DNA from 4 places in the Pantoea sp. YU22 genome. Region 2 is predicted to be linked to each of the others. Evidence: predicted binding sites of a transcription regulator. Region 2 holds the regulator's gene; each other region holds the start of a gene.
What was found. The regulator Fur, encoded in region 2, represses iron uptake genes when iron is present. The targets are predictions, from matches to a motif close to ATAATAATGAGAACNACTATCAA.

Region 1 (3,323 bases), 400 kb from region 2:
GCGCTCTCGGCAGGGGCGTCAGATATGAGCGGCTGGCTGCTGATGGGCCTGCCGGGCGCGATATTCCTCTCCGGCATTTCGGAAAGCTGGATCGCCATCGGCCTGACCATCGGCGCCTGGCTTAACTGGAAAATCGTGGCGGGCCGTCTGCGCGTGCAGACCGAACATCATGACAACGCCCTGACGCTGCCCGACTTCTTTACCAGCCGCTTTGAAGACAACAGCAAAATCCTGCGCGTTATCTCGGCACTGGTGATCCTGATTTTCTTCACCATCTACTGCGCATCAGGCGTGGTAGCGGGCGCGCGCCTGTTTGAAAGCACCTTCGGCATGAGCTATGAAACCGCGCTGTGGGCCGGTGCGGCGGCAACCATTCTCTATACGCTGATTGGCGGCTTCCTCGCGGTAAGCTGGACCGATACCGTACAGGCGAGCCTGATGATTTTTGCCCTGATCCTGACGCCAGTTATCGTGATTGTCGCCGTGGGCGGACTGGACAGTTCGCTGGCGGTGATAGAAGCGAAAAGCATTGAAAACCTCAATATGCTGAAAGGGCTGAACTTCGTTGCAGTGATTTCGCTGCTGGGCTGGGGACTCGGCTATTTCGGGCAGCCGCATATTCTGGCGCGCTTTATGGCGGCCGATTCGCACCGCTCCATCCGCACGGCGCGCCGCATCGGCATGGCGTGGATGGTGCTCTGCCTGGCAGGCGCGGTCGCGGTCGGCTTCTTCGGCATCGCCTACTTCCAGAATCACCCGGAGCAGGCGGCAAACGTCAGCGGCAACGGCGAGCGCGTATTTATCGAACTGGCGCGCATTCTGTTCAACCCGTGGATCGCCGGTATCCTGCTTTCAGCAATCCTTGCGGCGGTTATGTCGACGCTGAGCTGTCAGCTGCTGGTCTGCTCCAGCGCCCTGACTGAAGATCTCTACAAAGGCTTCCTGCGCAAAAATGCCAGCCAGAAAGAGCTGGTATGGTTTGGCCGCGCGATGGTGCTGCTGGTGGCGCTGATCGCCATTGCGCTCGCCTCTAACCCGGATAACCGCGTGCTGGGGCTGGTGAGCTACGCCTGGGCCGGTTTCGGCGCAGCCTTTGGTCCGGTAGTGCTGTTCGGCGTCTGCTGGAAACGTATGACGCGCAACGGCGCGCTGGCGGGCATGATCATCGGCGCGGCGACGGTGCTGATCTGGAAACAGTATGGCTGGCTGGGTCTCTACGAGATTATTCCGGGCTTTGCTTTCTCCAGCATTGCGATTGTGGTCTTCAGCCTGCTGGGCCGCGCACCTTCCGCCGCCGCGCAGCAGCGCTTTGCAGCAGCAGAGGCGGAGTACCTCGCTAAGTAACGCGTTCCCCTATAAAGCCCGCTCTCTTTTAAGGGAGCGGGCTTTTTTTTTGCCTGCGGTCAGCGAAATAATTTCGGTCCATTACTTGTTTTTTTTCTTGCGATAATGATAATCGGTATCGTTCGCATTTTACCCAACTTTACCTGCGGTTGACGCTATATAACATTCAAGAGGTCGGCGATGTTTGTTCCTTTTCTTATCATGCTGCGTGAAGGCCTAGAAGCGGCGCTGATCGTCAGCCTGATCGCCAGCTATCTGAAGCGTACTGGCCGCACCCGCTGGTTCCCGGCGCTGTGGGCTGGGGTATTTATTGCCGCGGCGCTCTGCCTGGCGCTTGGCATTATCATCAACGCGACCACCGGCGAGTTCCCACAGAAACAGCAGGAGCTGTTCGAGGGGATTGTGGCCGTAGTCGCCGTAGCGATCCTGACCTCAATGGTGTTCTGGATGCGCAAGGTGGCGCGCAATATGCGCGTACAGCTTGAACAGGCGGTCGACCAGGCGCTGAACCAGAGCGGTCGCGGCGGGCTGGCGCTGGTGCTGATGGTGTTTCTCGCCGTTGCGCGCGAAGGACTGGAGTCGGTGTTCTTCCTGCTGGCGGCCTTTACGCAGGATGTCGGCTATGCGCCGCCTGCGGGCGCGGTGCTGGGGCTGGCGACGGCGGTGGTGCTGGGGATGCTGCTCTACTGGGGCGGCGTTCGCCTGAATATGGCGCACTTCTTCCGCTGGAGCAGTCTGTTTATTCTGTTTGTCGCTGCCGGACTGGCGGCGGGCGCTATCCGCGCATTTCATGAAGCGGGACTCTGGAATCACTTTCAGTCTGTCGCCTTCGATCTGAGCAACGTGCTCTCCACGCATTCGCTGGCGGGCACGCTGCTTGAGGGCGTACTGGGCTATCAGGAGACGCCCAGCATCAGCGAAGTGGCCGTCTATTTTCTTTATCTTATTCCGGCGCTGCTGCTGTTTTTACTGCCGGCGCGTCCGGCGCGCCAACTTTCTACTAAACAGGGATAACTTTATGATGATTCGCTTTCGCCGCAAAACTCTGCTGGCTTCTCTGCTGGCGCTGTCGGGAACCGCTGCGGCTGCCGATATTCCGCAAGTTACCGTCAGCGTGACGGATACCCAGTGCGAACCGATGCAGCTAACGGTCAAGGCAGGTAAAACCCAGTTTCTGATTAAGAACAACAGCCAGAAAGCGCTGGAGTGGGAGATTCTGAAAGGCGTTCTGGTGGTGGAAGAGCGTGAGAATATCGCGCCGGGCTTCAGCCAGAAACTGACCGCTAATCTGGAAGCGGGCGAATATGAGATGACCTGCGGCCTGCTGAGCAACCCGAAGGGCAAGCTTATCGTGCAGGGCGACGCCTCGCCCGCCGCGAAAAGCGGCAAGCCCGATGTGCTGGCGCTGGCGGGCCCTATTACCGCATATAAAGCTTACGTGACGCAGGAAGTGGCGCAGCTGGTGACAAGCACCGAAGCCTTCACGCAGGCGGTAAAAGCGGGCGATATCGAAAAGGCTAAAGCGCTCTATGCGCCGACGCGCCAGCACTACGAGCGTATCGAACCCATCGCCGAGCTTTTCTCCGATCTCGACAGCAGCATCGACGCGCGCGAAGACGATTATGAGAAGAAAGCGGAAGATCCAAAATTCACCGGCTTCCACCGTCTGGAGAAAGCGCTGTTCAGCGATAACAGCACCAAAGGTATGGAGGGCTACGCGACGCAGCTTAACCGCGACGTGAAGGATCTGCAGACCCGCATCAGCGCGCTGGCCTTCCCGCCGGTGAAAGTGGTCGGCGGCGCAGCAGGCCTGATTGAAGAGGTGGCCTCCAGTAAGATTTCCGGTGAAGAAGATCGCTACAGCCGCACTGATCTGTGGGATTTCCAGGCGAACGTCGACGGGGCGCAAAAAATTGTCGATCTGCTGCGTCCTCAACTGCAGCAGGCGAACCCGGAGCTGCTGGCGAAGGTCGATGGCA
Region 2 (3,323 bases):
CACCCATTCGCTCTGTACGCTGGAGTTCCAGGATAACCGCCGTCTGTATGACTGGGTGCTGGACAACATCTCTATTCCGGTGCATCCGCGCCAGTATGAGTTCTCCCGCCTTAACCTCGAATATGCGGTGATGTCGAAACGTAAGCTGACGCAGCTGGTCAGCGAGAACGTGGTAGAAGGCTGGGACGATCCGCGCATGCTGACCGTGTCTGGTCTGCGCCGTCGCGGCTACACTGCCGCTTCGATCCGTGAGTTCTGCCGCCGTATTGGCGTAACCAAACAGGACAACGTGGTGGAGATGGCGTCGCTGGAGTCCTGCATTCGCGACGATTTGAACGAAAACGCGCCGCGCGCTATGGCGGTGCTCGATCCGCTGAAAGTGGTGATTGAAAACCTGCCGGCTGGGCATAATGAAATCATCACTATGCCGAACCATCCGAACAAGCCCGAAATGGGCACTCGCGATGTGCCTTTTGGCCGTGAGGTCTGGATCGACCGCGCTGACTTCCGCGAAGAAGCCAACAAGCAGTACAAGCGCCTGGTGCTGGGCAAAGAAGTTCGCCTGCGCAATGCTTATGTGATCCGCGCCGAACGCGTTGCTAAAGATGAAGAAGGCAATATCACCTGCATCTACTGCACCTGCGACGTCGATACCTTAAGCAAAGATCCGGCTGATGGCCGCAAGGTGAAAGGAGTAATCCACTGGGTCTCTGCGGATCACGCGCTGCCAGCGGAATTCCGACTCTACGATCGCCTGTTCAGCGTGCCGAATCCAGGCGCGGAAGAGGATTTCCTGACGACCATCAATCCGAACTCTTTAGAGATCCGTCAGGGATTCGTCGAGCCGGGCCTGCAGAATGCCAGCCCGGAAGCGCCTTATCAGTTTGAGCGCGAAGGCTATTTCTGCGCCGACAGCCGCTACTCACGTCCAAACCAGCTGGTGTTTAACCGCACCGTGGGTCTGCGTGATACCTGGGCGAAAATCGGCGATTAGATTTTTAAATCAACGTCATCATAAAATCATTAAAGGGCGAGCAATCGCCCTTTTTTATGACTGCAATCTGCACTTAGACGTTTTTTTGTGCTGTTGTAAATAATCAACTCTTGTCAGGCCGCGCTGGGAGTTATCTGAGTTAACAAAAATTAATCAGTTTCCAGCTGTGAATTTCGTTTTTTCAGGTAGGCTATTCGCTCTTAAAAGAGGCTATGCGGGCAATAAGAAGGAAAAATGATGACGGCTCTTGGTCAGGAAGCAAAACACAGCGTGGTGGTTTTACATCAGTTAATCGAACGTATATTTAACCAGCCTTCAGGTGGGGATGACACTTTCCATCTGCTGCTGTCGCATTTCCATCCCGATTTCCGCATGGTGACGCCGCAGGGCAGGCTGCTCGATCTGAACCAGACCGAAGAGCTGTTCCGCCAGCTGCAGGGACGACGAGAAGGAATGCGCATCGCGACCAGCGAGCACGCCGTCATCTCTCAGCAAAAAGATGAAATCACCATTCAGTACCGTGAACTGCAAATGATGAACGGCAGCGATCAGACGCGCATCTCGCTGGCGATTCTGGACTGCAGCACGTCCGTTCCCCGCTGGCGCTACCTGCACGAAACGCTGGTTGCCTGACGCCCATAAAAAAGCCGGTAGACATACCGGCTTTTAGAATGACTGCATAGCACATTTTTACTGGTCGTGGAGCGTTTCGTCTTCGCGGCAATCGCCCAGCGCACAGTGACCGTAGAGATAAAGACTGTGGTTAGTCAGCTTGATGCCGTGGCGAGTTGCGATATCCCGCTGGCGCGCTTCGATCGACTCATCGCTGAACTCGATCACTTTGCCACAGTCGAGGCAGATCAGATGATCGTGATGCTGCTGCTGGGTCAGTTCGAAAACCGATTTCCCGCCTTCAAAGTTGTGACGCGTCACAATGCCCGCATCGTCAAACTGGTTAAGTACACGATAAACGGTAGCCAGACCAATCTCTTCGCCCATATCGATCAGGCGTTTATAAAGATCTTCCGCGCTGACGTGATGGCACTGAGGTTCCTGAAGCACTTCCAGAATTTTAAGTCTGGGCAGCGTGACTTTCAGGCCAGCCTTCTTTAATGCGGTGTTGTTGTCAGTCATGCGGATATTGTCCTGTTACTTTGCTGGTTACTTGAGGCGCCTTGCCTTGAATGTCGTTCGGTGTCTGTTCTCATTTGCGTCTCATTATAGAGGTGAAGTATTGAAATGAAAACCGAGGGAAACGCCTGAGATCAACACGGGCTGTAAGAAGATACGTAACGGCACCGGGCGGAGAAATACAGGAGGTTCGTTATCATTTCGCTAACTTCATGACCTCGCGGGAGAAATAAGCAGATAACCGATGTGGGTATTGTACAGAATCGGAGATAAAAGTTAAAAAGCTGTAGCTATTATTTCTATAGGAAAAAACATTAACTCAATGTGAGCCAGCGCCCACATTGAGTATGTGGGTAATCAGGCTTCGATGATCGCCTGCAGCTGCAGTTCGTCATAGATCTGTTTAACCCAGGCGTCGACACGCTGGCTGGTGAGTTCCGGCTGACGATCTTCATCAATGGCCAGACCGAGGAAGTGTTTGTCGTCCGCCAGACCTTTAGAGGCTTCAAAGTGATAACCTTCGGTCGGCCAGTGACCCACGATCACCGCGCCGTTCGGCTCGATGATATCGCGAATGGTGCCCATCGCGTCGCAGAAATATTCTGCGTAGTCTTCCTGATCGCCGCAGCCGAAAAGCGCTACCAGCTTGCCGTTAAAATCGATCTCTTCCAGCGTCGGGAAGAAATCATCCCAGTCGCACTGCGCTTCGCCGTAGTACCAGGTTGGAATGCCCAGCAGCAGAATGTCGAACGCTTCCAGATCTTCTTTAGTACTCTTGGCAATGTCATGCACTTCCGCAACGTCTTTGCCCAGTTGTTTCTGGATCATTTTTGCAATGTTTTCGGTGTTGCCGGTATCGCTGCCAAAGAAGATGCCTACGATTGCCATGGGGTAAATAACCTCTTAAATCCTGATAATGAGATGCATGCGCAGAGCGCACAATTAAGCGAATGATAGCAGAGCGAGCAAACGGGCGGAACTTGAAAAGCCGCGCGATTTGCTTCTGCGTGCGCTTTGCGCGATTCAGTCCAGTTTGAGTTGCGCCAGCAGCATTTGTTCAATCAGTTCGCTGCGGCTGATGTTGCGCTGCTCAGCCAGCGTATTCAACGCATCCACGGCTTCGCTGGTCATTTTGAGTTCGACACGGCGCAGCCCGCGCACTTTGTCACGTTTCAGTTGATTGCGCTTATTGATGCGC
Region 3 (3,323 bases), on a different contig from region 2:
CCGAGGCTGACGGTAATCACGCCGACCGGCAGCTGATAAGGCAGGAAAAGGTGCTGCGCCGCGTAGTCCGCCGCCAGCAGCAGCAGCGCGCCGCACAGCGCCGCCAGCGGCAGCGCGCCTTTGATGCCGCCGCACAGGCGACGGGCGATCTGCGGTGCCAGCAGCGCGACGAACGAAATGGGGCCAGCCAGCGCGGTCGAGGCGGCGGTCAGCACCACGCCGAGCAGCATCAGCCACAGCCGACTGCGCTCCACCGGCACGCCCAGCGCGCAGGCGGTATCGTCGCCCATCTCCATCAGACGCATACGCCGCGCCATTAGCGCGGTCATCAGCAGCGCCGCCAGCAGCACGACGATCACCGGCGTCGTTTTCGCCCAGGTGATGCCGTTGAGCGATCCGGCGTTCCATAGCCCTGCGCTGAGCGCCGCCTCCAGCGAGGCGCTGATAATCAGCCAGCCGTTGAGCGCCATCAGCAGCGCACGCACGCTGATACCGACGATAATCAGCCGGAAGGTCTCGACGCCGTTGCGCCAGGCGAAAAGATAGACCACGCCTGCAGTAAGTACGCCGCCCAGCAGCGCCGCCAGCGTTATCGTTTCGCTGTGCTGGTGAAACAGCACCAGCGCCACCAGCACACCGCTGTAGGCGCCGGTATTGAAGCCGAGTATGTCGGGGCTGCCGAGCGGGTTACGCAGCAAAGACTGAAAAATCGCGCCGCTGACGCCCAGCGCTGCGCCGATCAGCAACGCCATTGTCACGCGCGGCAGGCGCCACTCCAGCACAATCAGCTGAACGTTGCGCGCCGCCTCACCGGTGATTAACTGCCAGAGCTGCGCGCCCGTAATCGGCAGCGCGCCGCGGGTGACGCCAAAAAAAGCCAGCAGCGCGCAGGCTGCCAGCAGCCAGATTGTATGCCTCATCGTCCGGCTCATACCTGCCCTCTTCCCAGCTTGCGGCGCACCAGCACAATCAACATCGGCGCGCCGAGCAGCGCGGTAACGACGGCGACGCGCAGCTCGCCGGGCACCATCAGACGCCCGAGAATATCGGCGGCCAGCAGTAGACAGGGCGTAATCAGCAGCGTGCCAGGCAGCATCCAGCGATGATCGTTGCCCCACAGCCAGCGGGCCAGATGCGGCGTCATCAGCCCGACAAAGGCGATGGGGCCAACGGCGGCCGTTGCGGCGCCGCTCAGCAGGGCGATAGCCAGCAGTCCCAGAATCTGCGTTCGCGCCACGCGCGTGCCGAGCGCCGTCGCCAGATCGCCGCCCATGCTCAGGCTGTTGAGCGAGCGCGACAGCAGCAGCGCAATCAGCACGCCCACAGCCACAGCCGGATACGTCACGCGCAGTACGGCAACGCTGCGAATATCCAGCGAGCCGCTGTGCCAGAAGCGCAGATGATCATAAATATCGGGGTTCAGGAGAGAAAGGCCGGAGGTCAGCCCTTCCAGCACCGCGCCCAGCGCCACGCCCGCCAGGGTCAGGCGCACAGGATTGACACGACCGCCGCCGAGCGCGCCGGTCAGCGCCACCAGCAGCGACGCCAGCAGCGCGCCGCTAAAGGCGAAGCCGAGCCAGTCGGCGGGCGAATCCGCGCCAAACAGAGCGATGCCGAGCACCACGGCGAAACCTGCGCCCGCATTAACGCCCAGGATGCCGGGATCGGCGAGCGGGTTACGCGTCAGGCTCTGCATCAGCGCGCCCGCCAGCCCCAGCGCGCAACCCGCCATTAAACCTGCGAGAGTACGCGGCAGGCGCGCTTCGCGCACAATTATGCAGTCGGCGCTGTCGCAGCGGGTGGTCAGGGCAAGATAAACATCATGGATGGCGATCGATTTGGCGCCGAGCATCAGGCTGAGCGCGAGCAAGAGCAACAGCAGCATCCCTGAGGCGGCTATTGCGGTGAGTTGGCGCATAACGTTCCGAACCTTCACTGTTCACTGACGCGTCTGGCGCATCAATTTGATAATGATACTTGTTATCGTTATTACTCGTATTTTGTATGTTACCATGATTCTCCTCGACCATAACGAGGAAAACCGCAGCAAAAGGCACAGAAATGACCAAACCCTCCCATCTGATCGACCTCAGCCTGTTGAAGACCCACCCCGCTTTTCGCGCGGTTTTTATCGCCCGCTTTATCTCTATTGTCGCGCTCGGCATGCTGGCCATTGCCGTTCCGGTGCAAATTCAGCAGCTGACCCGCTCTCCTGCGCTGGTCGGGCTGGCGGTCACCCTGGCGGGCGCAGGCATGTTTATCGGGCTGTTGACCGGCGGCGTGCTGGCGGATCGCTATGAACGCAAGCGTCTGATCCTGATGGCGCGCTCCACCTGCGGCCTCGGCTTCGTGGCGCTGGCCATTAACGCTTCGCTGCCGACGCCTTCGGTCAGCGCGGTTTTCCTGCTGGGTTTATGGGACGGTTTTTTCGGCGCGCTCGGCGTCACCGCGCTGCTGGCGGCGACCCCGGCGCTGGTGGGACGCGAAAATCTGATGCAGGCGGGCGCCATTACCATGCTGACGGTACGCTTCGGCGCGATCCTCTCGCCCGCCATCGGTGGCGTGGTGCTGGCGCACGGCGGCGCGGCATGGAACTACGCGCTCGCCGCCTTCGGTACGCTGCTCACCGTGTTAACCCTGCTCAGGCTGCCCGTGATGCCGCCGCCGCCCCAGCAGCGCGAGCATCCGCTCAGGGCGCTTGCCAGCGGCGTGCAGTTTCTTTTCGCCGCGCCGGTGGTCGGTATGGCTGCGCTGATCGGCGCGCTGGTAACGCTGGCGAGCGCGGTGCGCGTGCTCTATCCGGCGCTGGCGCCGCACTGGCAAGTCAGTCTCGATGAGCTGGGCCTGATGTATGCCGCCGTGCCGCTCGGCGCGGCGCTGGGCGCATTGACCAGCGGACGCCTGACGCAGTCGCCGCAGCCTGGGAGATTGATCCTGGGCAGCGCCATCGCCGCCTTTCTCGCGCTTGGGCTGTTTAGCCTGATGCCGCTGTTCGCGCTCAGCCTGGCGTGTCTGGCGGCGTTCGGCTACTTCAGCGCCATTAACAGCCTGGTGCAATACACGCTGATCCAGTCGCTGACGCCTGATGCGCTGCTGGGGCGCATCAATAGCCTCTGGACGGCGCAGAATGTTACCGGCGATGCAGTCGGCGCGGCGCTGATCGGCGCGATGGGGACATGGCTGCTGCCGCAGCAGGCCGCCGCGCTTTTCGGTTTCGGCGCGGCGCTGCTGGGGTTAGCGATGTGGATCCTGATGGCGAGGCTACGACGCTATCAGCCGCCAGCGTCGACGCTGGCGGACGAGGCGTTATGACTTAACGAACA
Region 4 (3,323 bases), on a different contig from region 2:
TGAATGGAACAGCACGCGGCTGGGTAATCGGCGACGCTGCTGGCTCTGGCGACCCGAAGAGGCAGAAGAGGCAGATCTGCCGCTGGTAGTGGTGCTGGACGGGCAGAACTGGGCAATCAGCATGTCGCTGCTTCCGGTGCTGGAACAGCAAACCCGGCAGGGGGATCTGCCTGCGGCGGCGTGGCTGATGATTGACGCTATTGACGACGTCACTCGTTCCCGCGAGCTGGCCTGCAACGCTGATTTCTGGCTGGCGGTACAGGAAGAGCTTCTCCCTCTTGCCAAAGAGATCGCTCCCTTTACTGACGATCCCGCGTCAACCGTGGTGGCCGGGCAGAGCTATGGCGGTCTCGCTGCTCTGTACGCCGGGCTTAACTGGCCGCAGCGGTTCGGCTGCGTGCTCACTCAGTCAGGTTCTTTCTGGTGGCCAAACATGAAGTTTATGACCCACTACGAAGCGCGCGAGCAGCACGAGAAAGGTTATCTCACTCAGCAGGTTTCACGGCGGCCGAACGCCGTTCCGCTGCGCATATTTCAGGAAGCCGGGCTGCTTGAGCAGGACATTCTTTTTGTGAATCAGCAAATGCGTCAGGCGCTGCTTGAGGCCGGGCATAAAGTACATTACCGCAGCTACCACGGCGGTCATGACGTGCTGTGCTGGCGCGGAGGCTTAACTGATGGCGTTTGCTGGCTGCTCGGACAGCATCTCATGCAGACGCGCCAGCCGGATCCTAAGGCCGCTGCGTTCAACTAAAGGGTCGCTTTACGCGGGCGCGGCCGGCTTCAGCCATGCTGTTCGACGACGCGCAAATCAGGGCTTTGTGCCGAACAAAGCGTTCATCCGGGCAATAAGCCCCATCGCGCTGTAATAGTCGAGGCGGAACGTTTCCGATCCCATGGCGTAAACCTGTTTAGCCTTCACCGCGGGCTGGTGGGCGAGCAGGGGGCTGGCGAGCAGGGCTTTTTTATCGCTTTCGTCAGCGGCGAACAGCAGCAGCGTTTTTCCGGTCAGGCCGTTGACGAGACTCTCTCCCTCAAGCTGGACGATATCCTGGCGTTTACCCTGCGTGGCGCGCGGCTGAACATTTTCCGGCAGCGACGCCAGTTTGAACCCCGCCTTGATCAGGAACTGCCCCTGCGCTGAATCCGCTGTAAAAACCCTGGTCGACTGTGTTATCTCATCCCAGACCATGGCGTTTACCGGCTGCGCAGGCAGGCTAATTTCCTGCTTCATTTTCTCAAACGCTTTTTCTGCTTCCTGAATGCGCTGCTGCGCCTGCTCTTCATGGCCGGTGATCCTGCCCAGCTGCATTAAGAGCTGCTGCCAGCTTTTATCGTCATACCTGACCACCAGAACCGGGGCCAGGGCTGCCATCTGATCGTACTGCGCCTGCGAAGAGTCGCCGCCCGTGGCGCTTATCAAGATAAGATCCGGCCTTTGCATCGCAACTCTTTCCACGCTGATTTCGCCCCAGCCAAGCCTGGCGACTCCGCGCTGATGCGCAATATCTCCCCACTGACGGAAAAAGCCCTGTGGGTCGGAAATCTGGCTGGAAGGCGTAGTGGACGTGCTGGCGACAACCGGAGCATCAATGGCGAGCAGCGAGCCGGTCAGGGTCTCGCTCGTTGAAACAATACGCTGCGGAGCCTTTGTCAGGGTATGGGCGCCGTGGCGATCCTGAAACTGACGCGGCCAGGCTTCATCCTGGGCAACGGCGTTATGAATGAAAAGCAAACTAGTGAGGAACAACAACCAGCGGCGGGCTAAAACTCTGCTCACGGCAACATCCTTATTTTGTTGAGTAATGATTCTCATTTTCATACTGAGGTAGTCAGGACGCAAGGATTAATCTGGTGCGGCTGCAAGGCGTTTTGCTGATGTGAAGCTTAATATTAACGGCTATCCTTAAGAGTGGTTTCGGATAGCTTAAGTGCGCATAATCATGATTATGTTAAATTAGATATCAGTAATACGTAGCGTGGGCTGTTCTGGATACTTCCTTCTCTCCTTTTCTCCCTGAACGATTAATAGCACTATATTTTTATTTTCATGTACTAGCGGTACCGCTGCATGAGATGTGTTGGCTTTCGCTACAATGAGGCGCGGCTGTTCAGACCAGGCTTATTTTCAGACGTAATCGGTATACCTTTTGTTCCCAGAGTAAACTAGGTGTCGCGATCGTTTGGGGTTAACGGCATCGCCTGAGCGATCTGCTTAGAAAGTCCTGATTTGAAATAAAGGGCCGACCAAAACTTATTGCATCACTGGTTCCATTTATTAGGGTCTGCTCAGCCCGGGTCACATACAAGAACTTTAAGGGAAACTGGCTGGCCGAGGCAGATTTCAGAACCGGCCAGCAAATCTAAGTGACGGTAAAAAAGAGCAACTGCTTTTCCTCTTCCATAAAGATCGGATTGCTGACCAGGATTTTATCAATAAGCGATTACGGGACAATCACCTTGACTTGTAGTAATTACATACGACTCAAAACTATTCCTTTCAGGGATAACATATATACTTCTTGTCACCAAAAAACAATTTTAGCATTTCTCCATTTAATAAAGATCATAACTCAACTTCTTGATTAAGATATGGAAAAAGAAGATTACATGTTGATAAATCCTCGCCATGTCCGATGTGGAAATATTTTCCCTCCCCACATTTAAATGTGGCGCTGGATCAGTATGCGTGTTCCTGATGAGAAAAGCAGAACCAAAGATCCTATCCCCACCGTAACTCCGGTAAATATTGACTACTTAAATTCATGGAGTTCATTCTCAGTAATCATTTAACTTTATTCATTCAATTAGAATCATAATCTTCATATTCCCAAAAACTAATGCGGCTCAGTTTTTGTGTTATGCCAAGCCAATCATCTGCACAGCTATTACTGATCTGTTGTTTTATAAAAACAATAATTTTATCAAAATTATACTCATCGATAATAATTGTTCCTTTACCTAAAAAAATGCCATTTCTTTCGACTTCACCTTGTAACCATTTGGGCGTACAAATTAACATATCAAAAAACTCGCCTCCCTCTTGATCATCTGGTCCAATAATTGCTCTGATCCAGCTACCGAAAACTTCAGGATCTTCTGGCCAATAATTAATAAGAATATCTTCTATTTCTAATGATCGGATTTCTTTTAAGATCGCTTTCATTGAGTTATATCCAAATGACCGTTACTGATGGGACGTTTCCCGGTTCAATTTTTTGCTCAAAATTTGCCTGCATTCCTGTTGTAGCTTTAGTACTGTTTGGTTTAGCTGAGGGCAGTCGATAGATTCTAAGTCCATCAACATTGACCCATGATGTTCC

Region 1: efeU (iron uptake transporter permease EfeU) is a predicted target of Fur. The motif match lies at 1,450-1,472, and genes of this name have one in related genera.
Region 3: fepD (Fe(3+)-siderophore ABC transporter permease) is a predicted target of Fur. The motif match lies at 1,971-1,993, and genes of this name have one in related genera.
Region 4: fepB (Fe2+-enterobactin ABC transporter substrate-binding protein) is a predicted target of Fur. The motif match lies at 1,800-1,822, and genes of this name have one in related genera.

The regions. Positions count from the first base shown of each region.
Region 1 is NZ_RYDU01000001.1:411,139-414,461, forward strand. Features, by position in the region: gene putP (sodium/proline symporter PutP) at 1-1,344, shown strand, start outside; gene efeU (iron uptake transporter permease EfeU) at 1,525-2,358, shown strand; gene efeO (iron uptake system protein EfeO) at 2,363-3,323, shown strand, end outside.
Region 2 is NZ_RYDU01000001.1:9,870-13,192, forward strand. Features, by position in the region: gene glnS (glutamine--tRNA ligase) at 1-994, shown strand, start outside; gene EKL29_RS00065 (hypothetical protein) at 1,232-1,627, shown strand; gene fur (ferric iron uptake transcriptional regulator) at 1,685-2,128, opposite strand; gene fldA (flavodoxin FldA) at 2,483-3,013, opposite strand; gene ybfE (LexA regulated protein) at 3,149-3,323, opposite strand, start outside.
Region 3 is NZ_RYDU01000002.1:304,304-307,626, forward strand. Features, by position in the region: gene fepG (iron-enterobactin ABC transporter permease) at 1-920, opposite strand, end outside; gene fepD (Fe(3+)-siderophore ABC transporter permease) at 929-1,918, opposite strand; gene entS (enterobactin transporter EntS) at 2,062-3,312, shown strand; gene fepB (Fe2+-enterobactin ABC transporter substrate-binding protein) at 3,307-3,323, opposite strand, start outside.
Region 4 is NZ_RYDU01000006.1:33,899-37,221, reverse strand. Features, by position in the region: gene fes (enterochelin esterase) at 1-754, shown strand, start outside; gene fepB (Fe2+-enterobactin ABC transporter substrate-binding protein) at 812-1,780, opposite strand; gene EKL29_RS10815 (immunity 8 family protein) at 2,804-3,166, opposite strand; gene EKL29_RS10810 (hypothetical protein) at 3,188-3,323, opposite strand, start outside.